Regions from separate parts of the Streptomyces sp. NPDC051677 genome, predicted to be linked through region 2. Evidence: riboswitches for the same ligand, from Rfam matches in the RefSeq annotation. Region 2 holds a riboswitch; each other region holds the start of a gene.
What was found. A riboswitch is a leader RNA that binds a small molecule or an ion and turns the genes downstream of it on or off. The one in region 2 is predicted to bind thiamine pyrophosphate.
Positions count from the first base shown of each region.

Region 1: it holds a riboswitch for thiamine pyrophosphate, as region 2 does, so the genes downstream of both, thiC (phosphomethylpyrimidine synthase ThiC) here and ACIBAF_RS23895 (thiamine ABC transporter substrate binding subunit) in region 2, are expected to answer to the same signal.
Region 3: it holds a riboswitch for thiamine pyrophosphate, as region 2 does, so the genes downstream of both, thiO (glycine oxidase ThiO) here and ACIBAF_RS23895 (thiamine ABC transporter substrate binding subunit) in region 2, are expected to answer to the same signal.

Region 1 is NZ_JBITCT010000054.1:33,711-43,917, reverse strand. Features, by position in the region: gene ACIBAF_RS41065 (IclR family transcriptional regulator) at 164-1,021, shown strand; gene ACIBAF_RS41060 (SsgA family sporulation/cell division regulator) at 1,122-1,568, shown strand; gene ACIBAF_RS41055 (YibE/F family protein) at 1,714-3,489, opposite strand; TPP riboswitch at 3,780-3,969, shown strand; gene thiC (phosphomethylpyrimidine synthase ThiC) at 3,962-5,788, shown strand; gene ACIBAF_RS41045 (hypothetical protein) at 6,000-6,875, opposite strand; gene ACIBAF_RS41040 (metallophosphoesterase) at 7,068-8,153, opposite strand; gene ACIBAF_RS41035 (LacI family DNA-binding transcriptional regulator) at 9,309-10,207, opposite strand, start outside.
Region 2 is NZ_JBITCT010000020.1:36,175-46,381, reverse strand. Features, by position in the region: gene ACIBAF_RS23935 (ABC transporter ATP-binding protein) at 1-419, shown strand, start outside; gene ACIBAF_RS23930 (hypothetical protein) at 401-1,810, shown strand; gene ACIBAF_RS23925 (VOC family protein) at 1,939-2,358, shown strand; partial or broken gene ACIBAF_RS23920 (Rossmann fold nucleotide-binding protein) at 2,575-2,748, shown strand; gene ACIBAF_RS23915 (LAETG motif-containing sortase-dependent surface protein) at 2,911-3,639, shown strand; gene ACIBAF_RS23910 (maleylpyruvate isomerase family mycothiol-dependent enzyme) at 3,735-4,532, opposite strand; gene ACIBAF_RS23905 (ABC transporter ATP-binding protein) at 4,558-5,580, opposite strand; gene ACIBAF_RS23900 (ABC transporter permease) at 5,580-7,181, opposite strand; gene ACIBAF_RS23895 (thiamine ABC transporter substrate binding subunit) at 7,274-8,392, opposite strand; TPP riboswitch at 8,469-8,577, opposite strand; gene rlmN (23S rRNA (adenine(2503)-C(2))-methyltransferase RlmN) at 8,602-9,708, opposite strand; gene ACIBAF_RS23885 (hypothetical protein) at 9,774-10,207, opposite strand, start outside.
Region 3 is NZ_JBITCT010000001.1:167,718-177,924, forward strand. Features, by position in the region: gene ACIBAF_RS00755 (hypothetical protein) at 1-826, opposite strand, end outside; gene metF (methylenetetrahydrofolate reductase [NAD(P)H]) at 883-1,806, opposite strand; gene thiE (thiamine phosphate synthase) at 1,907-2,554, opposite strand; gene ACIBAF_RS00770 (Rv2175c family DNA-binding protein) at 2,631-2,996, opposite strand; gene ACIBAF_RS00775 (NAD(P)/FAD-dependent oxidoreductase) at 3,056-4,303, opposite strand; gene ACIBAF_RS00780 (hypothetical protein) at 4,336-4,686, opposite strand; TPP riboswitch at 4,739-4,850, shown strand; gene thiO (glycine oxidase ThiO) at 4,848-6,014, shown strand; gene thiS (sulfur carrier protein ThiS) at 6,011-6,211, shown strand; gene ACIBAF_RS00795 (thiazole synthase) at 6,217-7,011, shown strand; gene pknB (Stk1 family PASTA domain-containing Ser/Thr kinase) at 7,171-9,114, shown strand; gene ACIBAF_RS00805 (deoxyribonuclease IV) at 9,149-10,054, shown strand; gene ACIBAF_RS00810 (sulfite oxidase-like oxidoreductase) at 10,126-10,207, opposite strand, start outside.

The sequences.
Region 1 (10,207 bases), on a different contig from region 2:
CCCTCGGCCGGGGGAAGTTTTCCTGACAGCCCGTCTGCAAGCGGTGGCGGACGGTTAAAGTCCGGAATTCGACGCGGGGAACGACCCCGCGAGCGGCGTACACCCCCCTCCCGTGTTCCCCCGCACGGACCGCCCCCTCGCGCTTCGGGAGTGACCCTTAGCCATGGTTGACACCGCCTCCGCACAGCCTTACGCACCCCCCGCCCGGACGCTTTCCTCCACACCCCCGCTCCAACGCCCGCCGAGCCCCGCCGTCCCCGAGCAGCCACACCCCGCGGCCACTCTGATCGGCTCCGTCCAGCGCGCGATGCGCCTGCTGGAGACCGTCGCCGAGCATGAGTACGGGGCTCCGGCCAAACAACTCGCCCGAGAGACCGGCCTCGCGCTGCCCACGGCCTACCACCTCCTGCGCACCCTCGTGCATGAGGGCTATCTGCGCCGGGACAAAGGGCTGTTCTTCCTTGGCGAGGCAGCCGAGCGACTCGGCAGCAGCGGGGCGGCGCAGAAACGTCGCAGCACGGTCGCCGACACCCTTGCCCAATGGCGTGATTCGATCGGTGTGCCCGTGTACTACGCGCGGTACCGCAACGGCGAGATCGAGATCATGTGCGTCTCCGACACCCCGGGCAACCCCGCCGTGGAGGAATGGGCCGACTTCCGCGAGACCGGTCACGCGCACGCCATCGGCCAGTGCCTGCTCTCCCAGCTGGACGAGGACGCCCGCCGCGACCACCTGGATCGCTACCCGGTGCAGTCCATCACCCCGTACACCGTGCGTGACAACCACACCCTGCTGCGGCGCCTGGAACGGACGCGGCGCATGGAACCGGTCGTCGAACGACAGGAGTACGCGCTGGGCACGGTGTGCGCCGCGATCCCGATCACCGTGGGCACCACGGCGGCGACGATGGCGATCTCCCTCCCCGCCCATCACGCCGACCGTTTGCTCCCGGCGGCGCGGCAACTGCAGAGCGAGGTCGGACGGATGCTGGGGTCAATCGCGATCTCTATCAGTATCTGAAAACTCACTCCTTGTGATCTGTTGTGTACGTTCAGCAAGATGCGGTGCAGTGTCAGGGGTTGATTACCGGCCATTCGACAGCAAATGACGGGGTAACGCGATGCGCGAGTCCGTACAGGCAGTACAGGCAGAGGTCATGATGAGCTTCCTCGTCTCCGAGGAGCTCTCGTTCCGCATCCCGGTGGAGCTTGGTTACGAGTCGTGCGATCCCTATGCCGTGCGACTCACTTTCCACCTGCCCGGTGACGCCCCGGTGACCTGGGCTTTCGGGCGTGAGCTGCTCATCGACGGAGTGGGCCGGGCGTGCGGCGAAGGGGACGTCCGTGTCTCGCCCGTCGACCCCGACGTGTTGGGAGAGGTGCTGATCCGGCTTCAGGTCGGGGGTGACCAGGCGCTGTTCCGCTCCTCGGCGGCTCCGCTCGTTGCGTTCCTCGACCGCACCGACAAGCTGGTGCCGCTGGGCCAGGAGGGCGCACTCGCCGACTTCGACGCGCATTTGGACGAGGCGCTGGACCGGATCCTGGCCGAGGAGCAGAGCGCCGGCTGACGCGTCGGCGGCACGGGGGTGACGGAACGCTTCGTCACGGGTGGGGCCATGCAGGAACGCTTCTTCTTGGGGTGGTGCGGGAACACTGGGCGCAGCCCGAGAGCCGGCCGGTGCGTTCGGCTCTCGGACGCGGGTGCCTGCCGCCTCAGCGCTTGCGCCGCCTGCCCCGGCCGCCCCGGCCCTGGGCGGGACCCGCGGCCGTCGCTCCTGCCGTAGCCGACGTAGCCGACGTAGCCGCCGGAGACGTCTCCGGCGTCGGGGCGGGGGCCGTCGCGATGCCCGGACGATCGGCGGAGACCACAAGGGCTGCCAGGGCCGTCGTGACCGGCACGGAGGCGACCAGGCCGATCGACCCCACCAGCGTGCGCACGATCTCCTCGGCGACCAACTCACTGTTGGCGACGGAACCCACACTGCTCTGGGCGATCGAGAACAGCAGCAGCAGCGGCAGCGCGGCACCGGCATAGGCGAGGACGAGCGTGTTCACCACGGACGCGATGTGGTCGCGGCCGATGCGGATGCCTGCCCGGTACAGCCCGCGCCAGCCCATCGACGGGTTCGCCTCGTGCAACTCCCAGACAGCCGAAGTCTGGGTGACCGTCACATCGTCGAGGACACCGAGCGAGCCGATGATGATCCCGGCGAGCAGCAGGCCACTCATGTCGATCGACGGGTACAGCCCGTGGATCAGGCCTGTGTTGTCGTCCGTGTTGCCCGTCAGAGCGGCCCAGTCGATGAACAGCGAACCCAGGACGCCGATCAGCAGCAGCGAGATGAGCGTGCCGAGCACCGCGACCGAGGTACGGGCGGAGAGACCATGACACAGATAGAGCGCGATCAGCATGATCGCACTCGACCCCACCACCGCCACGAGCAGCGGGTTCGAACCCTGCAGGATCGCGGGCAGGACGAAGAAGTTCAGCAGCAGGAAGCTGATGGCCAGTGAGACCAGCGCCATGACGCCCCGAAGCCGCCCGACGACCACGACGGCGACCGCGAAGATGAGGGCGAGCACGGTCATCGGGACACGGCGGTTCACGTCGGTGACCGAGTACTGCAGATCCTTCGGCGCGGAGGGCTCGTAGGCGACCACGACCTTCTCGCCCTGTTCCAACTGCCGTGACTGGTCCGGCTGGACGATCTCGGTGAACGTCCGGCCCTTGTCCTTGCCGGTGTCCACACGGATCGTGGCCTTCTTGCAGGATCCGGTCGCCTGCTGCTGTGCGGAGGATCCCTCGGCCGTGGAGGTGTCGCCGGTCGGGGTCTCGCTCGAGGCGTTCACCGACGCGCAGCTCACGCTCACGACCTTGGTGACCGTGGCCTGCTGGGTCTGCCGGTCGAAGCCGACCCCGGTGCGCTTATGCTCCGGGGCGCCACCGGGCCACAGCACCACGAGCCCGACCAGCACGGCCGCGCCGAACGGGATGAGGATGGCCGCGATGACCTTGCGCAGGTGCTTGGAGACGGGTGCCGCCGGGCCATGGCTGTGGCTGTGCGAATGCCCGTGTCCACCCCCGGAACCGGGGCCGTGCCCACCACCGGACTCCGGTCCATGACCGTCGCCGGAATCGTGACGTTGCCCATGCCCATGCCCATGAGCGCCGCCTGGGCCATGTTCGTGGCTGTCGCCGGGTCCCTCGCCAGAGCCGTGCCCAGAGCTGTGCCCGGAGCCGCCCCCGGGGCCGTTCCTGAGGTCGCCGCCCTGGCCACGCCCAGGGCTCTGCCCATGACCGTGCTCGCCGTGGCCTTCGCCGTATCCGTATCCGGGGCCAGCGCCGTATCCGGGGCCGGTACCGGTGCCGGGGCCGTATCCAGGGTCGTACCCGTACTCTCGCCTGTTCCCGGGTCCTTGCTGGTTGCCGTGCCCGGGCCCTCCGCCGGGCTCCTGTCCCCGGTCCCTGGGAGTTCCACCGCGCCCCAGTCGGCCCAGCCCGCCCAATCCACCGGCGTATCCGGGTCCGTGATCGGGGTTCTGCCCGTGATCACGGCCGCCCTCGTGACCGCTGTTGAAATCGCGGTCGTTCCCGGGGCCGCCTCCGGAGGCGCCGCCAGGGCCGGTGCCATTGCCGGGGCCGTTTCCGGAGCCCGGTCGGCGGGGCGGCTCGGGGGGCGGGTACGGGGGCTGGTGTGTCGTGGTCACCGACCGATCATCGCAAGAACGACAGGGGCCCTCTGTTCACCGCGCCCGAATTGACGCTAGCGTGGAGGCACCTTTGCACACGCGGGAGCTCGGAGCACCGGGCTGAGAGGGCGCTGACCTCCGTCTTCGCGATGTTTCACGTGGAACGTCTCTCGAATCGAGTGATGTTTCACATGAAACGTCGGCAGGCGGTAGCCGCTGCGTCGACCGCCGAACCTGTTACCGGGTAATGCCGGCGTAGGGAGTAGGTCTCATGACCAACAAGGACGCACGCACGCCTGCCTCCACGCAGAACGCGACCGGCGAAAGCGCGGTCGACACGAACACTACGGAGGCCGGGAAGTCCATCGGCTGGCACAAGGGGTATGTCGAGGGCGCTCGCCCCGATCTGCGGGTGCCGGTCCGACAGGTGCACCTCACCAACGGGCAGTCGGTCACGCTGTACGACACCTCCGGCCCGTACACCGATCCGCTCGCCGACACCGATGTCCGCAGGGGCCTGTTGCCGCTTCGCGAGAACTGGATCATCGCCCGCGGGGACACCGAGGAGTACGCGGGCCGCCCCGTCCGTCCCGAGGACGACGGCGTCAAGCACACGTCGCCGCGCGGCGGTCTGCGCAACCTCGACGCGGTCTTCCCTGGACGACCGCGCCTGCCGCGTCGCAGTAGGGACGGTGCGGCGGTCACCCAGCTCGCGTATGCGCGCCGAGGGGAGATCACGCCCGAGATGGAGTTCGTGGCCATCAGGGAGAACGTTTCTCCGGAGGTCGTCCGCGAGGAGATCGCGGCGGGCCGCGCGGTGTTGCCGGCCAACGTCAACCACCCGGAGATCGAGCCGATGATCATCGGCAAGCGGTTCCTGGTGAAGGTCAACGCCAACATCGGCAACTCGGCGGTGACGTCCTCCATCGAGGAGGAGGTCGAGAAGATGACCTGGGCGACCCGCTGGGGAGCCGACACGGTCATGGACCTGTCCACCGGCCGCAACATCCACACCACCCGCGAGTGGGTGCTGCGCAACTCCCCCGTCCCGATCGGCACGGTTCCGCTCTATCAGGCGTTGGAGAAGGTGGACGGCCGCGCCGAGGAGCTCACCTGGGAGATCTACAAGGACACGGTCATCGAACAGGCCGAACAGGGCGTGGACTACATGACGGTGCACGCCGGCGTCCGCCTCCCGTACGTCCCGCTCACCGCCAACCGAAAGACCGGCATCGTCTCGCGTGGCGGCTCGATCATGGCGGCCTGGTGTCTCGCGCACCACAAGGAGTCGTTCCTCTACGAGAACTTCGAGGAACTCTGCGAGATCCTCGCCGCCTACGACGTCACGTACTCGCTGGGCGACGGGCTGCGGCCGGGTTCCATCGCGGACGCCAACGACGCGGCACAGTTCGCCGAGTTGAGGACGCTCGGGGAACTCAACCGGATCGCGAAGCGTTTCCATGTACAGACGATGATCGAGGGCCCGGGACATGTCCCGATGCACAAGATCAAGGAGAACATCGACCTTCAGCAGGAGATCTGTGATGAAGCTCCGTTCTATACGCTCGGCCCGCTGACGACGGACGTCGCGCCGGCGTACGACCACATCACCTCCGGCATCGGTGCCGCGATGATCGCCTGGTGGGGCACGGCCATGCTCTGCTATGTCACGCCCAAGGAACACCTGGGCCTGCCCAACCGTGACGACGTCAAGACCGGCGTCATCACCTACAAGATCGCCGCCCACGCAGCCGACCTCGCCAAGGGGCACTCCGGTGCGCAGGAATGGGACGACGCGCTGTCCGACGCCCGCTTCGAGTTCCGCTGGGAGGACCAGTTCAACCTCGCCCTCGACCCGGACACCGCACGGGAGTTCCACGACGAGACACTTCCGGCGGAGCCGGCGAAGACGGCCCACTTCTGCTCCATGTGCGGGCCGAAGTTCTGCTCGATGAAGATCAGCCAGAGCATCACCGAGCGGTTCGGCGGTGGGGCGGCGGACGGGGCCTCGGCGGAGGAGATCGCCGAGGGGATGCTGGAGAAGTCGAAGGAGTTCGCGGCGAGCGGCAATCGGGTCTACCTGCCGCTGGCCGACTGACGGGCTGCCTGCCTGTGTGCCCGCCGGACGGCCTGCCGCCCCTCGTAACGGGCTGCCTGCCTTATGACGGGCCTTCGGCCACCCGGTTGCCCTGGGAGTCCTGCAGGGCGACGGGGAGTCGCCGGCCGACTGTCGGCACTGCACCACGGCCGGTTCGGCGTACGGCTTGCGCTCCCTTCGGCAGGGGTCGGCGGGGGCGCAAGCCGAGTGCCTATTCCGGCCGGTGCTCCGGGCCGCCGAACTCCGGGCTCGTGTAGTCCGGGCTGCTGAAGCTCGGGCGTGGCCCTGACGAACGGCCGTCGTCGGGGCTGGTGAAGCCCGGGCGGTCGTAGCCGATCTTCGGAAGGCGGCCGGTGGCGGCGGGCGGGACCGGGTCGGTGTGCAGGGCGGGCGCCGTCCCGGGAGCGGCGAGCGCCTCCCGGAGGAACGGCAGGATGCCGCGTTCCAGCAGCGCCTCCCGCCAGGCTTCCCTGGCCGCGGCGACCTCCTCGCTCAGCTCGCCGTACGGTTCGGCCTCCAGGGAGGGCCGGTTGCGCAGGGCGGCGAGCAGCAGCGCGACGGTGGCGACGACGATCGCGGCCACAGCCACGGCCCCGAACGCCCAGCCGGCGGTGAGCATGGTCCGGGCGAACGCCTGGTCGGGGTCCAGCGCCCTGAGGAGATAGCCCACGAGCAGGAAGATCACCGCGGCGGTCCCGGCGAGAACGGGGGTGAGGACGGCGGCGACGGCGCCCGCCCCGGCGGCCTCGGCGGCCTGGGCCGCCTCCCCCATGGTGGTGGCGAGCCCCATCGCGGCCGCGCCCGGCTCGGCGGAGCCGGTCTCGGACGTGGACGACGGGGTGGACGGCGCGGGGTGGCGCAGTTCCTCGCGGACCTTTATGTAGTGCTGGTACTCGGACGCCGCGGCCACCGTGATGAGCGCGGAGGCGTTGAGCGCCATGGTGCGCAGTTGTTCGGGGTTGAGCCGCTGTCCCACTGCGGCCAGTTCCGGGTGGTGTGGTGCGGAGCGCAGCGCCTCGTCGAGGATCCGCTCGTATTCCTGGCGGTCCTCGCTGTGCAGGTGCTGCGGAACGCTGTTCATGTGCATCCCCCGATGCTCCGTAGGGCTTGGGGCTCGCATGCCAACGAGCCGTCGGGCAGAAACGGAGGGGAGCCTGCTACGGATAAGCCGATGGTAGAGCGGCGACGGCATGGGGTGACAGGGGGTTTGCCGAAATTGGCCCCTGGCCTGCGGCGTCGCCGGGGTGTCCAAAGGGGGGCCTGGTCGGCCCCGGAACGCTCAGATATCCAGGGGCAGTTGCTGGACCAGCAGTTTTCCGGCCATCGTCACGCCACCGTCCATCGCGATGGCCAGTCCGTCGGCGTAGACGTGTGGTCCTTCGACATGCGGACCGCCGTTGTCCTCGCCGTCCTCGGAGCCGACTTCGCCCAGCAGGTAGGGAATCGGGCTGTGGCCGTGAACGATGCGGGTGCCGCCGTACGTATCGAGCAGGGAGCGGACTGCGTCGGCGCCGCCCTCGTCGCGGAAGGAGAAGCGCTTGGTGAACTTGCGGAACAGATCCCACACCTCGTCCGCGTCGTTGCGCGTGATCGTCTCGCGGACGGTGTCGTTGACCGCCTCGATCGAGTCCCCGTAGTCGAGGTAGGCGGTGGTGTCGGAGTGGACGAGCAGGTGGCCGTCGACCTCCTCGACGGCGTCGAGGCGGGCCATCCACTGCAGGTGGTGGTCCTGGAGGCGGTCCATGTCGTACTTCTGGCCGCCGTTGAGCAGCCAGGCTGCCTGGAAGGTGGCGGTGCCCGCGCCGGAGTTGACGGGGGTGTCGCCGAAGCGCTTGGCGCCGAGCAGCAGCAGCTCGTGGTTGCCCATCAGGGCCTTGCAGTATCCGCCGGCCGCGGCGGCCTCGGCGGACAGCCGCATGACGAGGTCGATGACGCCGATGCCGTCCGGGCCGCGGTCGGTGAAGTCACCGAGGAACCACAGCCGGGCGGTGCCCGCGCACCAGTTGCCGCCGGCGTCGATCAGGCCCTTCTCCTGCAGTGCGGCCACCAGTTCGTCGAGGTAGCCGTGCACGTCGCCGACGACGAAAAGGGGGCCCGGTCCGGTCGCGGGCAGCGGAGCCTGGACGGCCGTCGGGTCCACGGCCACCTGAAGGGTGTCGCCGCGGCGGTTGATGACGGGCAGGTCGCGCTGGGTGGGCGTGTAGCCCTCCGGATGCTCCAGTGGCTCCTCGAGGGGCGGCGCGGCGTTGCCGGGGTGCACGCCGTGGTCGTACGGACCGGTCTCATGGACGTACGCGGGCACCCGGAAGTCACGCAACGTCGCCGTCCGCTCCACCTCGGGTCCCTGACCGGCCCCCTGAGTCATCAGACCCCTCCACCATCGCGCCGCATCTGCACTCTTCGGGCTGCCTGGTCGCAGCGGCCCGCGGTGCCGTGCGCCCATCATAGGAATGCGGATCGTGCCGTGTGATGACCCAGGGGTGGTGAATCGGAGCAAGGGTCCTGTTCATCGCGGCTTTCGCCCCGATTGGGCCCGGCTTCGGCAGCCCACACTCACCCACCACGCACCGTGCCCACACCCGCACCCCACGCCCCAGGGGCGGATCCGCCGGGTTGAGCGGCGGACTGAGTGGCTGGGGAGAGTGTGATTTCGGAGGCTGGAGGGAGGGGTGTGGGTGGATGTGGGTGGTTCAGGAAAGCCGGGATCTCGGTGGCTGGGGGGAAGCGCGTTTCGGCGGTGGCCGAGGTGCGGGTGCGTCCGCCGACGGGGGCGTGGGGGCTTTTGCGCTGGGCGGGTCGGCCGAGGCGGAGCGGCATTTCTCCGGATCCCTCACGGTCGGCCGATGGCGTCGGCCTCTTCGACGGCTGGGCAGGAGGGCAGCGGCGGCCTGTTCGCTGCGGGCTGAGGCGGAGGAGCCCTGCCCCGCCACCGCTGCGCGCTGCTTCGAGCGCTTCGGAGATGGCGTCTCACCATGTGGTGTCGCATTGATCAAGTGCAACGTCGCAGGCGGCGGGAGACGACCGACGCGGACGTCCCGGGCGTCCGGGGGAGGGCCGGCCTACGGCGTTGCGTACGGCGTAGTCGAGTTGCAGGGGCACGGTCTGCTGGGGGCGTCAGTGCCCCGGACCTCCCGGAGCAGCGGCCGGACTCCGCCCGAAGTTCTCGGCTTCCGGGGAGACGCCCGCCCTCTCAGACGCCCCGGAGAGCGCCGGGCTTCCGAGCGGCGTTCGACGCCGACGGAAAACGCCCGTACGTGCCTCTCACCAACCTGTGTTGACGCGAACCACGGGCCCCGGCCGCCCCGTGCTCCCGCCCCCCGGGTCCTTGCTCCCGCCTTCCCTGACCAGCCCCCGCCCCCGGCACCATGACTGCACCCCGGCACCCGTGACCGCACCCCTGCACCCATGACCCCCCTCGGGCCAGCGCCCGCTGCCCCCGCCCCACCAGGCCACCCAGCCCCAAAAACCGCCGCCCCCTCCCACCCCACGTCAGTTCGTGGGTCGGGGAGAGGGCGGTGGCTTACTTCTCTTCCGGGGTTCGGGGTGGGCTGACCGTTGTTCGTGGTGGGCGTCGCTGGGACGAAGTCCGCACGATCAGCTCGGTCGGTATCACCTGCTCGACCGGTCGGTCCGACTCCACGCCCTCGATCGCGTCGATGAGGAGTTGGACCACTGCTGTGCCGATGCGGCGCGGTTTCAGCGAGAGGGTGGTGACGGGCGGCTCGGTGTTGGCGTACACCGTGGACTCGCTGCAGCAGACGATCAGCAGGTCCTCCGGGACGCGCAGCCCGTAACGGCGGGCGGCGGCGAGGAGGTCGGTGCCGTTGGGGTCGAACAGGCCGTAGACGGCGTCGGGGCGGTCGGGGCGGGCCAGCAGCCGGTCGGCGGCCACGGCGCCCGCACACGGGTCGTGGGCGGGGTAGGCCTCGTAGACCGGGTCCTGGCCGACCCGCTCGCACCACCGCAGGTACGCGCTGGTCGACAGGTGTGTGTACGTGTCCGTCGTGGTACCGGTGAGCAGGCCGATGCGGCGGGCGCCGGCGTCGGCGAGGTGGTCGAGGATGTCGAGGACCGCGGCCTCGTGGTCGTTGTCCACCCACGCGGTGACCGGGAGCGGGCCGGCCGGGCGGCCGTCGGAGACGACCGGTAAACCCTGCCGGACCAGCTCGCTGACCACCGGATCCTGGTCGGAGGGGTCGATGACGACCGTGCCGTCCAGGGCGACGTTCGACCACACGTCGTGGCGCGAGGTCGCGGGGAGGATGACGAGTGCGTAGCCGCGGGCGAGCGCGGCCGAGGTCGCGGCGCGCGCCATCTCCGCGAAGTACGCGAACTCGGTGAAGGTGAAAGGTTCATCCCCGTACGTGGTCACGGTCAGGCCGATGAGTCCTGACTTGCCGGTACGGAGGGTTCGGGCCG
Region 2 (10,207 bases):
CGGCCCTCCCCCTGATGCTGCGCGGCACCAGCCGCCGCCGGGCCAAGGTCGCCGCCCTGGAGTGGCTGGAGCGCCTCGACATCGGCGACAAGTCCCGCAGCCGCCCGCTGGAACTCACCCAGGCCGAGCGCCAGCGGGTCTGCATCACCCGCGCCCTGGCCCCCGCCCCCTCCGTCCTCTTCGCGGACGAGCCGACCGCCCCCCTGCACCGCGCGGACCGGGCCCACGTCCTGCGCACCCTGACGACGGCGGCCCGCTCCCACGGCATCACCGTGGTGCTGGCCACCCACGATCCGGAGACCGCGGCCCTCGCCGACCGCACGGTGCCGCTGCTGGACGGGCGCCGGGTGAAGACGGTCCATCTGCCGCCGGTCACGGAGCAGGAAGGCCGGGGGGCCGCGTGCTCGCTCTCCGTCTGACCCGCAGCGCCCACCCCGCGGTGCAGGTGCGCCGCCTCCTGGTGGCGACGGCCTCCGCGGGCACCGGCTTCCTCCTGCTCAGCACCCTCGGCCAAGCCCTCACCCACCCCGAGCCTTCGGCTGCCTCCCTGCTCCGCCTCGCCTGGTGCACGGTTCCCCTGGCGGCGACGGTCTACTTCGCCCTCGCCGTCGCCCGCACCGACCCCGGCACCCGCCCCCGCCCGGGCCTTGCGGCGATCGGCCTGGGCCCGACCCGCCTGATGGCCGTCTCGGCGACGACGACAGCCCTGTCCACCCTTCTCGGCTCGACGCTGGCCCTCCTCCTCTTCCTCCACCTGCGCGGCGACCTGACCGGCATGCCGTTCGACGGAGCCGCACGGGACTTCCTGGCCGCGAACCAGCCCCTCCCCCTCCCGGCAGCCCTGACCCTGCTGTCGCTGGTGCCGGCCACCTCGTCCCTGGCAGTGGCCTGGACATTGCGGCCCAGAGACACCCAGGTGGCAGCCCGGGCGACCCCAAGGATGCTGGGCCGCTTCGGGGCGTACGGGAGAAAGGGGACGGGGGAGAGATTCGGCGAGTACGGCCGGTTCGGCGCCCGCCTCCAGGCGCAGCCCGCGGGCAGTCGTACCGCCTCGGACGGCTCCCGACCCACAGAGGTCGGCACCCCGCGAGCACCGGGCAGCGCGACCGACGCCCCAGCATCAGCGCCAGCACCAGCCGACGGCGCGCAGGAAACGGCGGACCACCTCCCCGACGTCACCGCGCCCCCCGCCCTCGCCTCACCCCCCAACCCCACCTCCCTCCCCTGGGGCGCAGCCGTCCTCGCCGCCGGCCTGGCCGTGGAGGCGTACGCGAACCGCTCGGCGAACCCGAGCGCCTTCCCCCTCCCCGGCGGCCTCCCCACCGGCCCCGCCGCGGTCCTCCTCGGCTGGACCCTGACGGCCGTCGGCCTCGCCCTGGCCGGTCCCGGCCTCACCCTCCTCTGCGGCCGCCTGCTGCAGTCGGCCCGCCCCGGCGCCCTCCGCCTCCTCGCCGGCCGCGGCCTGATGCAGGAGGCGTCCCGCATCGGCCGTCCGCTGGGCGTGGTCTGCGCGGTGGCCTCCGGCGCGTACACGATGGCCGCGCTGTACGACTCGGCCGACCCGTCCTTCGGCCCGCTCACCACCCTCGGCGCGCTGATCGTGGCGGGCTGCACCGTCGCCACCCTGCTGACGGCGGCCGTGGAGGCGAGGCAGGCCCGCGCCGAGACCACCGCCGCCCTTCTCCGCCTCGGCGCCCCGACCAAGACGCTGCGCAGCGCCGCCGCCCTGCGCACCGGCGCCCTCCTGGCCCTCTTCGTCCCGCTCACCCTGATCGTGGCCGAACTCGCGTCGCTCCCCCTGACCGACTGATCCCCGCCGGACCCTTGCCGGACCGTCGCCGGATTCTCGCCGAAAAAAGATCCCCACCCACCGATGAGTTCCGCGCGACCCCCCGGTCTACCCCGACGTACAGCACACCACCCGATGGGAGAGACCCGATGACCGCCCCGGCCTACCAGCAGATGATCTTCGTGAACCTGCCCGTGACCGACCTCGACGCCTCGAAGAAGTTCTTCACGGAGCTCGGCTACGCGATCAACCCGCAGTTCAGCGACGACAAGGCGGCCTCGGTGGTGATCAGCGACACGATCATCGCGATGCTCCTCACCAAGCCGTTCTACTCGACCTTCACCGACAAGGAGATCGCGGACTCCGCGAAGACCAGCGAGGTCCTGATCGCCCTCAGCGCCGAAAGCCGCGAGAAGGTCGACGAACTGGTCGACAAGGCGCTCGCGCTCGGCGGCTCGCCCAGCGGCCGGACGCAGGACATGGGCTTCATGTACGGCCGCTCCTTCGACGACCTCGACGGCCACACCTGGGAGGTCGTCTGGATGGACCCGTCGGCCGTCGAGGGCTGACCGCAACCGGGACCGGCGCAGGAGCCGAAGCCGACCGGTCCGCCGCACGGGCAGCGCCTGGCACGGGCGGGTGCATCCGACGACACCCGCCCAGCCGTCGACGGTTCCCACGACCGCGAGATCGAGTCCCTCGCCGGGTTCGACGAGGTCGCACAGACTCACGGCACGCTCTCCCTACGCCTGAACTCCTCGTCGGCGCACGCGTGGTTGTCGCTCGAGCCGACGCCGGTGGTGCTCGTGAACCGGGAGCACTGGACCGAACTCCTGCCCGCCTGGCCGTTCTTGCGGTCACTCGCCCGGGAGCGGTCGATGGCGTCCCGTATCGCTCTCGTTGACCGGATCGACCGGATCGAGGAGGCGCCGGGGGCGTTGAAACGTCTCGGTGGTTAATAAGCGGGCAAAGTCAGCCGCTGGGAAGCCTTCCCGCATTGACACTGCTTATGAAACGCTTATAGACCTGTGAGCCTGCTGGGGATGGTGACGCACTCGGCTCACCGGGGGCGCCATCTCCCCCTCCACCCCCCGCAGTTGCGCATCCCGTAAAGGACAAACGTGTCCCTTTCCCGCCGTACCGCCGCCCGTTCGGTGCGCATGCTCGGTGTCACCACCGCCGCCGCCGCACTCGCGCTCAGCGCAGCGGGCAACGCAATGGCCTGCAAGATCGGCGACTTCTCCGCCGCCGCCGGCTGTGACGGCGCCAAGGGCGTCATCACCGTGACCGACAAGGACGCCACGGGCGTCGAGGCCAAGGTCACCGTCTTCCTCGAGAACAACAACGCCGACGTCCGGCAGGTCGGCACCGTCCAGACCGTGACCGGCTCCGCCAAGGGCACGGACATCACCTTCGCCGAGGACTGGCAGCCGGGTGCGGTCTACCGCGTCCACATCGAGGCCACCCCCAAGAACGGCAAGGAGGTCAACGCGGACATCACGCCGAACCTGTCCGTCCCGGCCAAGGCCTGCAAGGCCGACGACACCTCCACTCCGCCGACCACCCCGTCCGGCACCCCCTCCGGCACTCCGTCCTCGACCCCGTCGGACACCGCTTCGCCGTCGGCCGGCACCACCGCCCCGAGCCCGTCCGACTCGGCGAGCGACAGCGCCGCGCCCGCGCCCTCCGCGAGCAACGCCCCGTCGGCCGCCGTCCAGGAGTCCAACCTCGCCGAGACCGGCGCCAACTCCAACACCGGTCTGATCGTCGGCATAGCGGCCGCACTGGTCGCCGTCGGCGGTGGCGCGGTGTTCTTCGGCATGCGTCGCCGTGGGTCCGGCAACCGCTGACCCGCACGACGAACAGCACGCGTTGTGCGGCCCGTCCCTTCGTGGGGCGGGCCGCCCGCGTGTTCGGCCGCCGGCCCGCCCGCGCCCCGGCTCCCTCAGCCGAACTTCGCCTTCTCCAGCCAGAACTCCAGCACCTCGCGCGCGCCGAGCACCTCCAACCCCGCACTGTCCAGGGGCAGTCGGCGGTAGAAGGCCAGCAACACGGAGGTGAGCGGGCCGCGCAGGGCCACCGTCGCCTGCTCGTGGCCGCGACGCCAGACGATCCCGCGCCCGGTGAGCTCAATAAGCCAGTCGGCGTCCAGCTCAGCTGTCGTGTCGGTGGCGTGCAGGTGGATGCTGCGGTCCGGGACGAGCAGTTCGTCGTCCGCCGCCTGCGGCATGTTCCGCTGCACCCACTCCACGAGTTGCAGCCACTCATCCAGCGCGTCGGCGGCGACCTCGGGCGCGACCTCGTAGGGCAGTCCGGCGGCGAGGGCGGCGTCGGCGCGGTGCACGGTGATCTCGTGGGTCATCCGGCGCGCCCAGAAACGCGAGTCGAGCGCCCCGGCCCAGCCCCACACCTTCGTGTCGGGGCCGGCCTCCCGCAGCGCGCCGACGACCAGCTCACCGGTCTCCGCGAGCCAGGCGTCCAGCGCGGCCGGGTCGCCCTCGCCGTCCGGTCCGCCGTACAGCGGCACCGACTCCGCCGGGATCTCCTCCTGGGCCCGCGTCCGCACCAGCGCGTCCACCCAGCGCAGGGCGCCGCCCAGGTGCCGCACGAGCTGCTCCAGCGACCAGTCGGGGCAGGTCGGCACGGTGGCCGAGAGGTCCGCCCCGGAGGTCACCACGGCCCTCAACTGGCCTACTTGGCGGGCGATTTCGTCACAGTAGCGGTCATGCGCGAGAAGCGTCATACGTAACACCGTAGGCGTCGGCCGGTCAGTCCAGCACGACGATTTCGGCCGAGTCGAAGGACACCCCCACCGCGCCCCCGACCTCCGGCGCGTCCCGCAGCGCGCACGCCGCCTCCAGCCTCGGTGCGCCCTCCGGCTGGAGGTGCACGGCGACATGGGTGCCCCGGAAGGTGCGGGCGGCGACCGTACAGCGCAGGCCCTCCTCCGCGCCCACCAGGCGCACACCGGCGGGCCGGACGAGCAGCGTGCGCGCCCCCTGCCCGGACCCGGCCGGCACCGGCACCTTGCCCCACGGCGTGACCGCGACCTCCCCGGCGACGGTCGCCTCCACCACGTTGTCGAAGCCGAGGAAGCGGGCCACGAACGCGTCCGCCGGCCGCTGCCACACCTCAAGAGGCGTACCGGACTGGGCGATCCGCCCGTCCCGCATCACCACGACCCGGTCGGCGAGCGCGAACGCCTCGCCCTGGTCGTGCGTCACAGCGAGGACGGTGGTCCCCAACCGGCCGAAGAGCTCCCGCAGTTCGACGACCAGCCGCTCCCGCAGCGACCGGTCGAGCTGGCCGAGCGGCTCGTCCAGCATCAGCAGCCGGGGCCGGGGCGCGAGGGCCCGGGCGAGCGCGACCCGCTGCTGCTCCCCGCCGGACAGCGCGGCGACGGCCCGTCGGGCGGTGCCGGGCAGCCCCACGAGGTCGAGCAACTCCTGCACCCGGTCGGCCTGTTCCTGCCGGGAGGCCGCCCGCATCCGCGGCCCGAAGGCCACGTTGCCGCCCACGTCCCGCTGCGGGAACAGCTGATGGTCCTGGAACATCAGCCCGAGCTCCCGCTTGTGCGCGGGCACGCCCGCCTGGTCGCGCCCGTCGAGCACCACCCGCCCGGAGTCCAGGGGTTGCAGTCCGGCCACCGCCCGCAGCAACGTCGACTTGCCGCTGCCGCTGGGCCCGAGCACACACACCACCTCGTGCTCGGCGACGGCGAGATCGACGGCGTCCAGCACCGCCCGCCCGCCGAACCGCACGGTGGCACGCTCCAGTTCGAGCAGCCGCATCAGAACTCCCCCGTCCGGTCGGTCCGCAGCCGCTCCAGCACCAGCAGGGCCACCGCGCACACGATCATCAGAATCGTCGAAAGGGCCATCGCCTGGCCGTAGTTGAGCTCACCGGCCCGCCCGAGCAGCCGTGCCACGGCGACCGGCAGCGTCGGGTTGTCGGGCCGTGCGATGAACACGGTCGCCCCGAACTCCCCCAGCGACACCGCGAAGGCGAACCCGGCCGCGACCAGCAGCGCCCGCCGCACCATCGGCAGGTCCACCTCCCGCCACACCCGCCACGGCGACGCCCCGAGCACGGCCGCCGCCTCGCGCAGCCGCTGGTCCACCGCCCGCAGCACCGGCAGCATGGTCCGCACGACGAAGGGCACGCCGACCAGCGCCTGCGCCAGCGGCACCAGGATCCACGTGCCGCGCAGGTCCAGCGGAGGCTCGTCCAGCGCGATCAGGAACCCGAAGCCGACGGTCACGGCGGAGACGCCGAGCGGCAGCATCAGCAGCGCGTCGAAGCCACGGACCAGCCGCCCGGCGTCCCGGCGGGCGAGGGCCGCGGCAGCCAGCCCGCCGATCAGCACCGCGATGGCGGTCGCGGCGACGGCGTACTGCAGCGAGTTGCCGATCGCCTCGATCGGCGGGACCAGGAAGACATTGCCGTCGTCGCTGGTCAGGGCCCGGTAGTAGGCGAAGTCGGGCGCGTCCAGCGAGCGCTGCACCAGCACCGCGAGCGGCAGCACCAGCAGCACGGCGATCGTGGCGAGCACCCCGGCGAGCAGCGCCCACTGCCCGGCCCCACGCGGCCGCCGGGCCGTCACGGAGGCGTCCACGAGCCGCAGCGCGGTCTCCCGCCGCCGTACGGCGGCGGCGTGCACGGCGAGGATCGCGCCGACGGCCGCGAACTGGACGATCGTGAGGACGGCGGCCGTCGACAGGTCGAAGATCTCGGACGTCTGCCGGTAGATCTCCACTTCGAGAGTGGAGAAGGTGGGGCCGCCGAGGATCTGCACCACACCGAAGGACGTGAAGGTGAAGAGGAAGACCATCAGTGCGGCGGCGGCCACGGCGGGCCCGAGGGCCGGCAGCGTGACCGTGCGCCAGGCCCGCAGCCGGGACGCGCCCAGCATCCGCGCCGCCTCCTCCTGCCGCGGATCGAGCTGCGACCACAGCCCGCCCACGGTCCGTACGACGACCGCGTAGTTGAAGAAGACGTGCGCGAGCAGGATCGCCCACACGGTGGTGTCCAGCCGTACGCCCCACAGCTCGTCGAGCAGTCCGCCGCGCCCGACGAGCGCGAGGAACGCCGTGCCGACGACGACCGTCGGCAGCACGAACGGGACGGTGACGACGGCCCGCAGCACCTGCTTGCCCGGAAAGTCGAGCCGCGCGAACACATACGCGCCCGGCAGCGCGACCAGGAGCGTGAGCGCGGTGGACGCGAACGCCTGCCAGGTGGTGAACCACAGCACGTGCCGGATGCCGGACTGCGCGAGCACGTCCCACAACCGGCCGAACTGCCAGCCGCCGTCCGTCTTCAGGCCGCGCGCGACGATCGCGGCGACCGGGTAGGCGAAGAAGACCGCGAAGAACGCGACGGGCACGGTCATCAGAGCGAGCCGCGCCGCCGCGCTCCCCTTGGCGCCCTTCTGCGGGGCGCCCTTCTGCGGGGCGTGCTTCTCCGGGGCGCGCTCCTCCGGGGCTACTTCAGTACGAGCGAGGTCCATGACTTGACCCACTGGTCGCGGCGGTCGGCGATCTTCGCCGGGTCCATGGTCTCGGGGTCCTTCGCGGCGGGACCGTACTGCGTGAACTCGGCGGGCACGGCCGCGCCCTTCACCACCGGGTACACGAACATGTTGAGCGGCATGTCCTCCTGGAACTTCTTGCTGATCAGGAAGTCGATGAACGCCTTGCCGCCCTTGTCGTTGGCCGCGTTGTCCAGCAGCCCCGCGAACTCGACCTGGCGGAAGCAGGTGCCGGTCGCGACCCCGGTGGGAGCGGTGGAGGGCTTCGGATCGGCGAAGATCACCTCGGCGGGCGGCGAGGAGGCGTACGACACGACGAGCGGCCGGTCCGCCCCCGCCTTCCTGCCGCCGGCCGAACCGGAGAACTCCTCGTTGTAGGCCTGCTCCCAGCCGTCGACGACCTTCACGCCGTTCGCCTTGAGCTTCTTCCAGTAGCCCTCCCAGCCTCCCCCACTCTCGGCTTCGCTCGAGCGGGAGGTGCCCCCATCTCCGTACTGCGCGGCCGTCCCGAGCAGGAAGCCGAGGCCGGGCGAGGAGGTGGAGGCGTTCTCGGTGACGAGGAGGTTCTTGTAGGCGGGCTTCACCAGGTCGTCGAAGGAGGCGGGCGGGGTCAGCTTGTGGTCGGCGAAGTACTTCTTGTCGTAGTTGACGCAGATGTCGCCGTAGTCGACGGGCGTGACCCGGTGCTTGCCGGCGTCCAGCTGGAACCGGGCGTCGACCTGCGCCAGCCCCTTCGCCTCGTACGACTGGAAGAGCCCGTTGTCGAGGGCGCGCGACAGGAGCGTGTTGTCGACGCCGAAGAAGACGTCGCCCTGCGGGTTGTCCTTGGTGAGGATGGCCTTGTTGACGGCCTGGCCGGCGTCGCCGTCCTTGAGGACCTTCACCTTGTACCCGGACTGCTTCTCGAAGTCGGCGAGCACGCTCTTGGAGACGGCCCACGAGTCGTGGCTGACGAGGGTGACGGTCTTGGACTCCGTCGCTGCCTCGCCGCCGTCCGTCGACCCGCACGCGGACAGCGTGATCAGGCCGAGCCCGACGGCCACGGCCACGATGGTCTTGTTCTGCACTGGAATTCCTCCTGGGGTGACCAGGAAGAGACGCGGCCCCGCCCGGGTCCGCACGGGACGGACGCCGGGCAGGGCGCAACAGCTCGAGTGATGACCGAACTTCCTACCCAGAATGACCTGGGCGAGGTTCAGAGGGTCTGCGGGCCTGGATGCCGCACTCTCAGCGCTGTGGCGCTCCCCTGTCGGAATATGAAGATATGTGTACGGCCTAAAGACTACCGCTCGGTGGCCGCGAGCTGACCGCACGCCCCGTCGATCTCCTGACCACGGGTGTCCCGGACCGTCACGGGAACGCCGTGCGCGGCGATCGCCTCGACGAACGCCTTCTCGTCCTCGGGCCGGGAGGCCGTCCACTTCGAGCCCGGGGTCGGGTTGAGCGGGATGAGGTTGACGTGCACGGGCTTGCCGCGCAGCAGCCGCCCGAGCCGGTCACCGCGCCAGGCCTGGTCGTTGATGTCCCGGATCAGCGCGTACTCGATGGACAGCCGGCGCCCGGAGCGCTCGGTGTACTCGAACCCGGCGTCCAGCACCTCGCGCACCTTCCACCGCGTGTTCACGGGGACGAGGGTGTCGCGCAGCTCGTCGTCCGGCGCGTGCAGGGAGATCGCGAGCCGGCACTTGAAGCCCTCGTCGGCGAACCGGTGGATGGCCGGCACCAGCCCGACCGTCGACACGGTGATGCCCCGCTGCGAGAGCCCGAGCCCGTCCGGCGCCGGGTCGGTGAGCGCGCGGATGGCGCCGACGACCCGCTTGTAGTTGGCGAGCGGCTCCCCCATCCCCATGAAGACGATGTTGGACAGCCGGGCCGGCCCCCCGGGCACGTCCCCGTCCCGCAGCGCCCGCATCCCGTCGACGATCTGGTGCACGATCTCCGCGGTGGACAGATTCCGGTCGAGCCCCGCCTGCCCGGTGGCACAGAACGGGCAGTTCATCCCGCACCCTGCCTGCGAGCTGATGCACATGGTCACCCGGTCCGGGTACCGCATCAGCACCGACTCCACGAGCGTGCCGTCGAACAGCCGCCACAGGGTCTTGCGCGTGGTCCCCTGGTCCGTCGACAGATGCCGGACGACCGACATCAGGTCCGGCAGCAGCGCCTCACGCAGCTTCTCGCGCGCGCCGGCGGGGATGTCCGTCCACTCCGCCGGGTCGTGGGCGTAGCGCGCGAAGTAGTGCTGCGACAGCTGCTTGGCGCGGAACGGCTTCTCACCGATCTCCGCCACGACCTCCTTCCGCTCGGCGGGCGAGAGGTCGGCGAGATGCCGCGGCGGCTTCTTGGCTCCGCGGGGGGCGACGAAAGTGAGTTCTCCGGGCTTAGGCATGGCCGTACCAGTGTCGCAGATCCAATCGGGTGGCCCGGGCCGCCCGGATCCGGGCGAAGGGCGGGCTACCAGTTCCGTTCGGCGGTGGTCTTCGCCGGGCCGAGGACGTCCACATGGCCGTGATCGGCGTACCCGGCGCGCCGCCAGTCGGCGAACGCCTTGGCGGTGCGGTCGGCGCTCTCCTGCTCTCCCACGCCGTAGTCGACCCGGACCACGGCCACGCTGCGGGCGCTGTCGGCGGGCACCCGGACGTTCACGCTCGTCACGTGGGCGGCGAGGAAGGCGTCCGCTTTCGGGGCGTCCGTCGTGAGGTACGCACGGAATTCGCGGAGCATCGGGAACCAGCGGTGCGGGCCGCTCACCGGCACGTCCCCGCCGTCTTCGGTGGTGTCGCCGAGGGCGGGGTCGTCGGTGTCCTGCTGGTCGTCGGTGGTGGTGTCGGGAAGGCTGCCCTGGTCGTCGCTGGTCTCGTCCGGAAGACTGCTGCCCTGGTCGTCGC
Region 3 (10,207 bases), on a different contig from region 2:
ACTGCTGCTGGTAGCCGGCGTCGTAGGAGCCGCCGCCGTAGGTCTGGGTGCCGATGTACGGGTCGGAGTAGGCGGCGTACTGCTGCTCGCCGGTGGCGTCGTAGCCGTACTGCTGCTGGTGGTATCCGGCGTACGTGTCGTAGCCGTAGTTCTGGTCCGCGCCCTGGCCGGCCGCCGCGTACTGGTCCTGGGGCTGGGCCTGGCCGTTCGCGGCGGCGTACGCGGCATCGCTGTATACGCCGTACGAGCCGGTCTCGTCGGGCATCGGCTGCGGCTCGTAGACGGAGGTGGTCTCGGCGGCCGTCGGGTCGCCGCCCCGGGCCGCGGGCGTGAAGACGTCGTCTTGGTCGTAGTCGTCGTCGCCGAACGTGTTCCGGTCGCCGAAGGCGTTGTCGTTCCGGCCGAACGCGTCGCTGTCGGGGCCGTACGGGCCGTCGGGGCCGGCCCCGGCCGCCTCCATGCCGGTGACGTCGAACGCCGGGTCCTGCTGCTCGGCCTTGCCGCGACGGCGCTTGGGCAGCTTGCCGACGAGGCCGCTCGCGCCACCGGCGTCCGCCCCTGCGTCCGTGTCCGTGCGCCGGAAGGCCCAGCCCTCGGCGAACCCGCGCCGGAACGAGAGCGTGACGTAGGTCTGGCCGACCGCGAAGGCGACAGCGCCCAGCGCGATGACGACGACCGACGGGATCAGGACGCCGAGGACGACGCCGAGGAAGCCCACGAAGGCCAGCAGTCGCCAGCGCAACCGCGCCTTGTACTGCAGCAGCACCTCACCGAGCAGCCACAACGCGACGATGCCGAACGCGATGTAGAGGACCGTCCAGCCCATGTACGCCCCTCTCCCAGTGGCCGCTACGCAGTGTGTCGTATATCGGTGCGACCGGTCTAGGCCTGCGGCGGGTGGTGCAGACCCAGGTTTTCGTAGATTTCCAGCGTCGCCGTGGAGTTGTTGAGCGTGATGAAGTGCAGTCCGGGCACTCCCTCGGCCAGCAGCCGGGCGCAGAACTCCGTGGCGAAGTCGATGCCAATGGAGCGTACAGCGGCCGGATCGTCTTTGGCTGTGAGGATCCGCTCTTTCAGGGCGTCCGGGAAGTGGGCGTTACTGAGCTTGGGCAGGCGTTCCAGCATCTTCACGCTCGTCACCGGAAGAACCTCGGGAATGACCGGAGTCACACAACCGGCCCCCGCGACCCGGTCGCGCAGCCGCAGGTACGACTCGGGCTCGAAGAACATCTGCGTGATGGCGTAGTCGGCGCCGGCCCGGCACTTGTCGACGAAGTGCGCGACGTCCGTGTCCCAGTCGCCGGAGCGCGGGTGCATCTCGGGGAAGGCGGCGACGCCCACGCAGAAGTCGCCCGACTCCTTGATGAGCCGGACGAGTTCGGCGGCGTACGTCAGACCGCCCGGGTGCGGGACCCAGGCGCCCATCGGGTCGCCGGGCGGGTCGCCGCGCACGGCGAGCATGTTGCGGATCCCGGCGTCGGCGTACTGGCCGATGATGTTGCGCAGTTCGGCGATGGAGTGGTCCACGGCGGTGAGGTGCGCGACCGGCGTGAGCGTGGTGTCCACGACGATCTGCTGGGTCTCCTTGACCGTGGTCGTCCGCGTGGTGCCGCCGGCGCCGTACGTCACCGACACGAAGTCGGGGGCGACGGCCTCGACCCTGCGCAGCGCGTTCCACAGGCTCCGCTCACCCTTGGGCGTCTTCGGCGCGGTGAACTCGAACGAGCACGTCGTCTTGCCGGTCGCGAGGATGTCGCGCACGGTGCGCGCGCGGTCCGTCCTGGTGGATGCGGTTCCTAGGGCCATACCCGCAGGTTAGCCAGGGGTGGACGGTCCCCCAACCGGATGGGGTAAATTTGCCCGAATTGTCGCCTTGTTGTCCATCCCTTGGACAACCGCACGAGCTCTACGCGCAGCTCAGTCGCTTCGCGAACTCCGCCGCCGCGGCGCCGGGGTCGTCGGCCTCCGTGATCGCCCGGACGACGACGACCCGGCGGGCGCCCGCCGCCAGCACCTCGTCGAGGTTGCCGAGGTCGATGCCGCCGATGGCGAACCAGGGGCGGTCGGCGCCCAGCGAGGCCGTGTGCCGGACCAGGTCGAGGCCGGGGGCGAACCGGCCGGGCTTGGTGGGGGTGGGCCAGCACGGGCCGGTGCAGAAGTAGTCCACGCCCTCCTGGACGGCGGCGGCCTCGGCTTCCGCCTCGGAGTGCGTGGAGCGGCCTATGAGGACGTCCTCGCCGAGGATCGCGCGGGCCGCGGGGACCGGCAGGTCGGCCTGTCCGAGGTGGAGGACGGCGGCGTCGGCGGCGTGCGCGACGTCGGCGCGGTCGTTGACCGCGAGCAGCTTGCCGTGCCGGGCGCAGGCGTCCGCGAACACCTTCAGGTGCTCCAGCTCCGCGGCCGCCTCCATGCCCTTGTCGCGCAGCTGGACGATGTCGACGCCGCCCGCGAGGACCGCGTCCAGGAACTCGGGAAGGTCGCCCTGGCGGGTGCGGGCGTCCGTGCAGAGGTACAGACGGGCGTCGGCCAGGCGGCCGCGGGCGGTGTCGGGCATACGAAGTCCCCCCAGGGTGGTGGCGTACGAGGGCGGGCGAGCCCCCGTACGCCGGGTGATGGTGCGAATCCTCGGCTCAGACGGCGAGCGCCTGGGCGCGGCGCTTCACCTCCGTGCCGCGATTCTCACTCAGGGCCTGGGCCGGCGTGCCGGGCAGGCTCGGGTCGGGGGTGAAGAGCCACTCGAGCATCTCCTCGTCCGTGAAGCCGTCGTCCCTCAGCAGGGTCAGGGTCCCGGACAGGCCCTTCACCACCTTGTCCCCGTCGATGAAGGCGGCGGGAACGTGCAGCGCGCGGTTCTCGCCACGCCGTACGGCGATGAGCTGGCCCTCCTTGACCAGCTGCCGGACGCGCGTCACCTCGACATCGAGCATTTCCGCGATGTCGGGCACGGTGAGCCAGGCGGGGACGAGAGCATCGATCTTTGCGTCAATCTCGGTCACGGGAACAAGCCTGCCATCTGCCACTGACAGTCGGAAGCCGGGCCGGTCCGACCAGGTGCTCACGCGGAGGCCGTCGCCGCCTTCAGCGGACGTGCCGGGTCCGCCAGAAGCCGTGGGTTCATGGGTGTGGCGGCCTCGATCAGCCGTCTGCCCTGGGCGAGGTCGCGGGGGCGCCCGACGGCCAGCAGGGCGACCAGGCGGTCCTCGCGCAGCCAGCACACCGTCCAGGCCGGTCCCGACGGGTCGCCGCGCCACAGCGTGCGGTCGGCGCCGGTGTGGTGGCCCGCGTACTGGACGAAGCGGCCGAACTGCTCGGACCAGAAGTACGGCACCGGGTCGTAGACGGCCAGGGGCTCGCCGGTGGCCTCGCCGAGGATGTTCGCGGCGACCGTGCGCGGCCCCTGGAGGGCGTTGTCCCAGTGGTGGACGAGGAGCCGCTCGCCGTACCGTCCCGAAGGGAAGGAGGCGCAGTCGCCGACCGCGTACACGTCCGGCACGGAGGTGCGCAGGCAGGCGTCGGCCACGACCTCGCGGTGCGCGCCGAGCTCGACGCCGGAGCCGGCCAGCCAGGCGGTGGCGGGGCGGGCGCCGATGCCGACCACGACGGCGTCGGCGGGCAGCCGCGAGCCGTCGTCGAGGACGACCGCTCCGGGCTCGACGCGCTCCACGCGCGCGTGGGTGCGCAGCTCCGTGCCGCTGTCGGCGTACCAGGCGGCCATCGGGGCGGCCACCTCTGCGGGCAGCGCTCCGGCCAGCGGCCGGTCGGCGGCCTCCACGACGGTGACCGTGCAGCCGGCCTCGCGCGCGGCCGTGGCGAACTCCGCGCCGATCCAGCCGGCGCCGACGACCACGACGTCATGCTGCCGGGCGAGCACGGGCCGCAGCCGTTCGGCGTCGTCCAGGGTGCGCAGCAGGTGCACGCCGGGCACGCCCTCGGCGCCGGGCAGCCGGATCGGTTCGGCCCCGGTGGCGAGGACGAGGACGTCGTACGGGACGGGCCCGGCCTCGGTGTCCAGCTCGTGGTCGGCGGGGCGCAGGCCGAGGACCTCGCGGCCGAGGACCAGCTCGATGCCGAGGCCGTCGAAGTCGACGTCGAAGGCGGAGCCCTCGGACTTGCCGAGCAGGACGGCCTTGGACAGCGGGGGCCGGTCGTAGGGCTGGTGGGGTTCGGCGCCGATCAGCGTCACGGTGCCGTCGAAGCCCTGTTCGCGCAGGGCGACCGCGGTCTGCACGCCGGCCATGCCCGCGCCGACGACCACCACGCGCCGCCCGGCCGGGCTGCCTTCTTCCTGCCTCTGCTCACTCACCTGATCACCTTAGACAACTGACTATTCGTCAGTCAGCCGTCGTGTTCCGTGACCTGCTCCACAACGCTGGCGCCGCTGCCCGGCTGCGACTCCCACTCCCAGGTCTCCTCCAGGCGCACCCGCCCGTCCGGCAGCTCCACGACCGTCGACACGCAGTGCCCCGAGGACGTCGTCGCGTCCTGCTTGAGCTGGACGTACCGGAAGTCGAGCCGGTCTCCCTGCCGGGTACCCACCAGATGGCCGCGTACGACGTCGCCGCCCGCGTAGTCCGCCCAGATCACGCCGTCCTGCTCGCGGTAGGCGAAGCGGGTGCGGGTGCCGACCTGGCCCGGGGCCTGGTCGGCGACGGGGGCGAGGACGAGACCGTCGAGCGAACGGGGCACGGGCGGAGGCTCCCTTACTGAGACATACGGCATCGGGCTAGGGTGGCCAACCTAGAGCACTCGCGGGAGCCCGGACGCACCGGGCTGAGAGGGAGGCTGGCGGCCTCCGACCGTACGAACCTGATCCGGGTCATGCCGGCGAAGGGAGGGGCTGGACGCCCATGTCGTCTCCACGTACGTCAGACGTCCTCGTCATCGGGGGCGGGATCATCGGGCTGGTCACGGCCTGGCGGGCCGCGCAGCGCGGCCTCGCCACGGCGGTGGTCGACCCGGAGCCGGGCGGCGGGGCCGCCCAGGTGGCGGCCGGGATGCTGGCCGCCGTCACGGAACTGCACCACGGCGAGCAGACCCTGCTCGGCCTGAATCTCGCGTCGGCCCGCCGCTATCCCGACTTCGTGGCGGAGTTGACGGAGCTGACCGGCCACGACCTCGGCTACCGGCGCTGCGGCACCCTCGCGGTCGCGCTGGACGCCGACGACCGCGCCCATCTGCGCGAACTGCACGCCCTGCAACGCCAGTCGGGGCTGGAGTCGGAGTGGCTGTCGGGGCGCGAGTGCCGGCGTCTGGAGCCGATGCTCGCGCCGGGGGTGCGCGGCGGGCTGCGGGTGGACGGCGACCACCAGGTCGATCCGCGGCGGCTGGCCGCGGCGCTGGTGGCCGCGTGCGAGCGGGCGGGCGTGGTGTTCCACCGCGCGTGGGCCGAGCGGCTGTCCGTGGCAGGCGAGCGGGCCGCGGGGATCGTGACGCGGGAGGGTACGGCGCTGGGGGCGGGGCAGGTGGTCCTCGCCGGCGGCAGTCTGAGCGGGCGGCTGGCCGGGGTCCCGCAGGACGTGCTGCCGCCCGTGCGGCCGGTGAAGGGGCAGGTGCTGCGGCTGACCGTGCCGCAGCGGTACGCGCCGTTCCTGAGCCGGACCGTGCGGGCCGTGGTGCGCGGCAGCCAGGTCTATCTGGTGCCGCGGGAGAACGGCGAGCTGGTCGTGGGCGCGACCAGCGAGGAACTGGGCTGGGACACGACGGTGACGGCGGGGGGCGTGTACGAGCTGCTGCGCGACGCCCATGAACTGGTGCCGGGGATCACCGAACTGCCGCTGACGGAGACGCGCGCGGGGCTGCGCCCCGGGTCCCCGGACAACGCGCCGCTCCTCGGGCCGACCGGTCTTGAGGGGCTGCTGCTGGCCACCGGGCACTACCGCAACGGCGTGCTGCTGACGCCGGTGACCGGCGATGCGATGGCGCACGTCCTGGCCACCGGGGAGCTCCCGGACGAGGCCCGACCCTTCACCCCCCGGCGTTTCGGCGCCGCCGCACTCTCGGAGCAGCCCGCATGAACATCTCGGTGAACGGCGAGCGGCGGGAGCTCGCTCCCGGTACCGCTCTCGACAGCGTCGTACGGTCTCTGACGGCGGCGCCCTCCGGGGTGGCAGCCGCGCTCAACGAAACGGTCGTCCCGCGCGCGCGGTGGTCCGCGACGGCGCTCAGCGACGGCGACCGGGTGGAAGTCCTGACCGCCGTGCAGGGAGGCTGAGCGCCATGGCCGACGATTCCTTCGTCCTCGGGGGCACGTCCTTCTCGTCCCGGCTGATCATGGGCACGGGGGGCGCGCCCAGCCTGGAGGGGCTGGAGCGGGCGCTGGTCGCCTCCGGGACCGAGCTGACGACGGTCGCGATGCGGCGCGTCGACCCCTCTGTGCACGGTTCGGTGCTGTCGGTGCTCGAACGGCTGGGCATCCGGGTGCTGCCGAACACGGCGGGGTGTTACACGGCCGGTGAGGCGGTGCTGACGGCGCGACTGGCGCGGGAGGCGCTGGGGACCGATCTGATCAAACTGGAGGTCATCGCCGACGAGCGGACGTTGCTGCCGGATCCGGTCGAGTTGCTGGAGGCGGCGGAGACGCTGGTGGACGACGGGTTCACGGTGCTGCCGTACACGAACGACGATCCGGTGCTGGCGCGGAAGCTGGAGGATGCGGGGTGTGCGGCGGTGATGCCGCTGGGCTCGCCGATCGGCTCCGGGCTCGGCATCCGCAACCCGCACAACTTCCAGCTGATCGTCGAGCACGCGCGCGTGCCGGTGATTCTGGACGCGGGGGCCGGTACGGCGTCGGATGTGGCGTTGGCGATGGAGTTGGGGTGCGCGGGGGTGATGCTGGCGTCGGCGGTGACGCGGGCGAGGGATCCCGAGCTGATGGCGTCGGCGATGCGGGCCGGTGTCGAGGCGGGACGGCTGGCCCACCTGGCGGGGCGGATCCCCCGCCGCTACTTCGCCGAGGCGTCGTCCCCCACGGCGGGCCGGGCGGCGCTGGACCCCGAGCGCCCCGCCTTCTGACCGCCGGCCCACTCGCCCACGAAATCCGGCCACTCCGGCCCGCCCCAGGGGGATTCGGCCCGCTGCGCCTTCTCGCTCGCGTCACAGGTCGGCTGCAGTCAGGAGGCGATCGTGATGGAGGCTGCGGCGGTGTCAGTCCTGGCTCGTACACTCGCCTGCGTGGACACGACCCTTCAGGACCCTCTGGTCGGGCAGGTGCTCGACGGCCGGTATCGCGTCGAGGCGCGGATCGCGGTCGGCGGGATGGCCACGGTCTACCGGGCCGTGGACACCCGCCTGGACCGCGTGCTCGCGCTCAAGGTGATGCACCCGGCGCTCGCCGCCGACGGGGTGTTCGTCGAGCGGTTCATCCGGGAGGCGAAGTCCGTCGCGCGACTCGCGCACCCGAATGTCGTTCAGGTGTTCGACCAGGGTGCGGATGCGTCGTACGTCTATCTCGCCATGGAGTACATCGCCGGCTGCACGCTGCGTGACGTGCTGCGGGAGCGCGGGGCGCTGCAGCCGCGGGCCGCGCTGGACATCCTGGAGCCCGTGCTCGCCGCGCTCGGCGCCGCGCACCGGGCCGGGTTCGTGCACCGGGACATGAAGCCCGAGAACGTGCTCATAGGGGATGACGGGCGGGTCAAGGTCGCCGACTTCGGGCTGGTGCGGTCCGTGGACACCGTGACCAGCACCACCGGGGCCGTCCTCGGGACCGTCGCCTATCTCGCTCCCGAGCAGATCGAGCAGCCCGGCGCCGCGGATCCCCGCGTCGACGTGTACGCGTGCGGGGTCGTGCTCTACGAGATGCTCACCGGTGAGAAGCCGCACGACGGGGACTCCCCGGCGATCGTGCTCTACAAGCACCTCCATGAGGACGTGCCGCCGCCGTCGGCCCTCGTCCCCGGGCTGCCGTTCGAGCTGGACGAACTGGTCGCCTCGGCCACCGCCCGCACGCCCGCCGTCCGGCCGCACGACGCCGTCGCGCTGCTCGCGCAGGTGCGACAGGCCCGCGGCCCGCTCACCGAGGACCAGCTGGACGCGCTGCCGCCGCAGGCCGTCTCCGCCGGGCACGACATCGCCGAGGACCGGACGAGCGTCATCCCGCGCTCGCTGACGGTGCCACGGCCGCTGCCCGTCAACGAGGACGACCCCGCCGCCGACGAGGTCTCCCTGAACCAGACCTCCCGGTTCCACAGTCCGCCGCCCCTGCCGCCCCGGCGCCGTTCCGTGCCGCGGCCCCGGCGGGGAGTGCTCGCGCTCGTCACCGTGGCCCTGCTGGTGTTCGGCGTGGGCGCGGGCGTCTGGTACATCAACTCCGGGCAGTTCACCAGGGTCCCGGCGGTGCTGACGCAGAAGGAGGCCGAGGCCAGGACGCGGCTGGAGGCGGCCGGGATCGAGGTCGGCAAGGTCCGGCACGAGTACAGCGACACCGTCAAGCGCGGCACGGTCATGGACACCGACCCCGACCCGGGCGCCCGCATCCGCAAGCACGACTCCGTGACGCTCACCGTCTCCGACGGCCCCGAGATGGTGAAGGTGCCGGACGTGCAGGGCTCCCGGCTGGACAAGGCCGAGCAGTTGTTGAAGACGGACGGCCTGGAGCCGGGTCTGGTCACCCGGGAGTTCAGCAAGGACGTCATCAAGGGCTTCGTGATCAGCACCGACCCGCAGGCGGGGGCGAAGCGCCGCGCGGGCACCGCCGTGTCCATCGTCGTCAGCAAGGGCAGCCCGGTCGACGTCCCGGACGTCACCGGCGAGGACCTCGACGACGCCAGGGCGGAGCTGGAGGGGGCGGGCCTGAAGGTGAAGGTCTCCGCCGACGAGGTCAACTCCGAGTTCGACAAGGGCAAGGTCGCGGCGCAGACCCCGAAGGCCGACAGCGAGGCCGCCGACGGCGACACGGTGACGCTGACGCTGTCCAAGGGGCCGGAGATGGTCGAGGTCCCGGACGTCGTGGGGGCGAGCGTCGGCGACGCGAAGTCGCTCCTCGAGCAGTCCGGGTTCAAGGTCAAGGAGGACCGTGGGCTGCTGGGGCTGTTCGGCGACACCGTGAAGAAGCAGTCCGTGGACGCGGGCGACACGGCGCCCAAGGGGTCGACGATCACGATCACCATCCGGTGACCGGCGGGGCGGCCGGGCATGACACCCTGAACGGGTGAGTCCTGAAGCCCCCTGCCCCTCCCCCTCCGCCGCCTCCCCTTTCGCCTCCCGCAACCCCGTCGGCGGTCACGTCCCCGTGGCCGGCGGCCTGCACGACGTGGGCATGTCCTACGCCCATGACCTCAAGGCCGAGACGGTCCAGGTGTTCGTCGCCAACCCGCGCGGCTGGGCCACGCCCGTCGGGAACCCGCGGCAGGACGAGGCCTTCCGGGAGCGCTGCGCGGCGGAGTCGGTCCCGGCGTACGTGCACGCGCCGTACCTGATCAACTTCGGCTCGCACACCGAGGCGACGGTGGAGAAGTCGGTGGAGTCGCTGCGGCACTCGCTGCGCCGCGGGCGGGAGATCGGCGCGCTGGGCGTGGTCGTGCACACGGGGAGCGCGACCGGCGGCCGGGACCGGTCCGTGGCGCTGAAGCAGGTCCGCGAGCACCTGCTGCCGCTGCTGGACGAGCTGACCCACGACGACGACCCGTTCCTGCTGCTGGAGTCGACCGCCGGCCAGGGCGCCTCGCTCTGCTCCCGGACCTGGGACTTCGGGCCGTACTTCGAGGCGCTGGACGCCCATCCCAAGCTGGGCGTCTGCCTCGACACCTGCCACATCTTCGCGGCCGGGCACGACCTGACCGGCCCGGCCGGCATGCACCAGACCCTGGACCTGCTGGTGGACACCGTCGGCGAGGGCCGGCTGAAGCTGATCCACGCCAACGACTCCAAGGACGTGGTCGGCGCCCACAAGGACCGGCACGAGAACATCGGCGCCGGTCACATCGGCGAGGACCCGTTCCGGGCGCTGATGACCCACCCGGCGACCGCGGGCGTCCCCCTGATCATCGAGACCCCCGGCGGCAAGGAGGGACACGCGGCGGACGTGGAGCGGCTGAAGAAGCTGCGCGACGGCTGAGGCGGTCGGTCCTCGTTCTCCCACCCGCCGCGGAAGCCCCGCAGGTCAGCCGCGCAGGTCAGCCCCGCAGGTCAGAGCTCGGGCCCGTCCCCCGGACCCTCCTGGTAGGAGTAGCGCTGTTCCTTCCAGGGGTCGCCGATGTTGTGGTAGCCG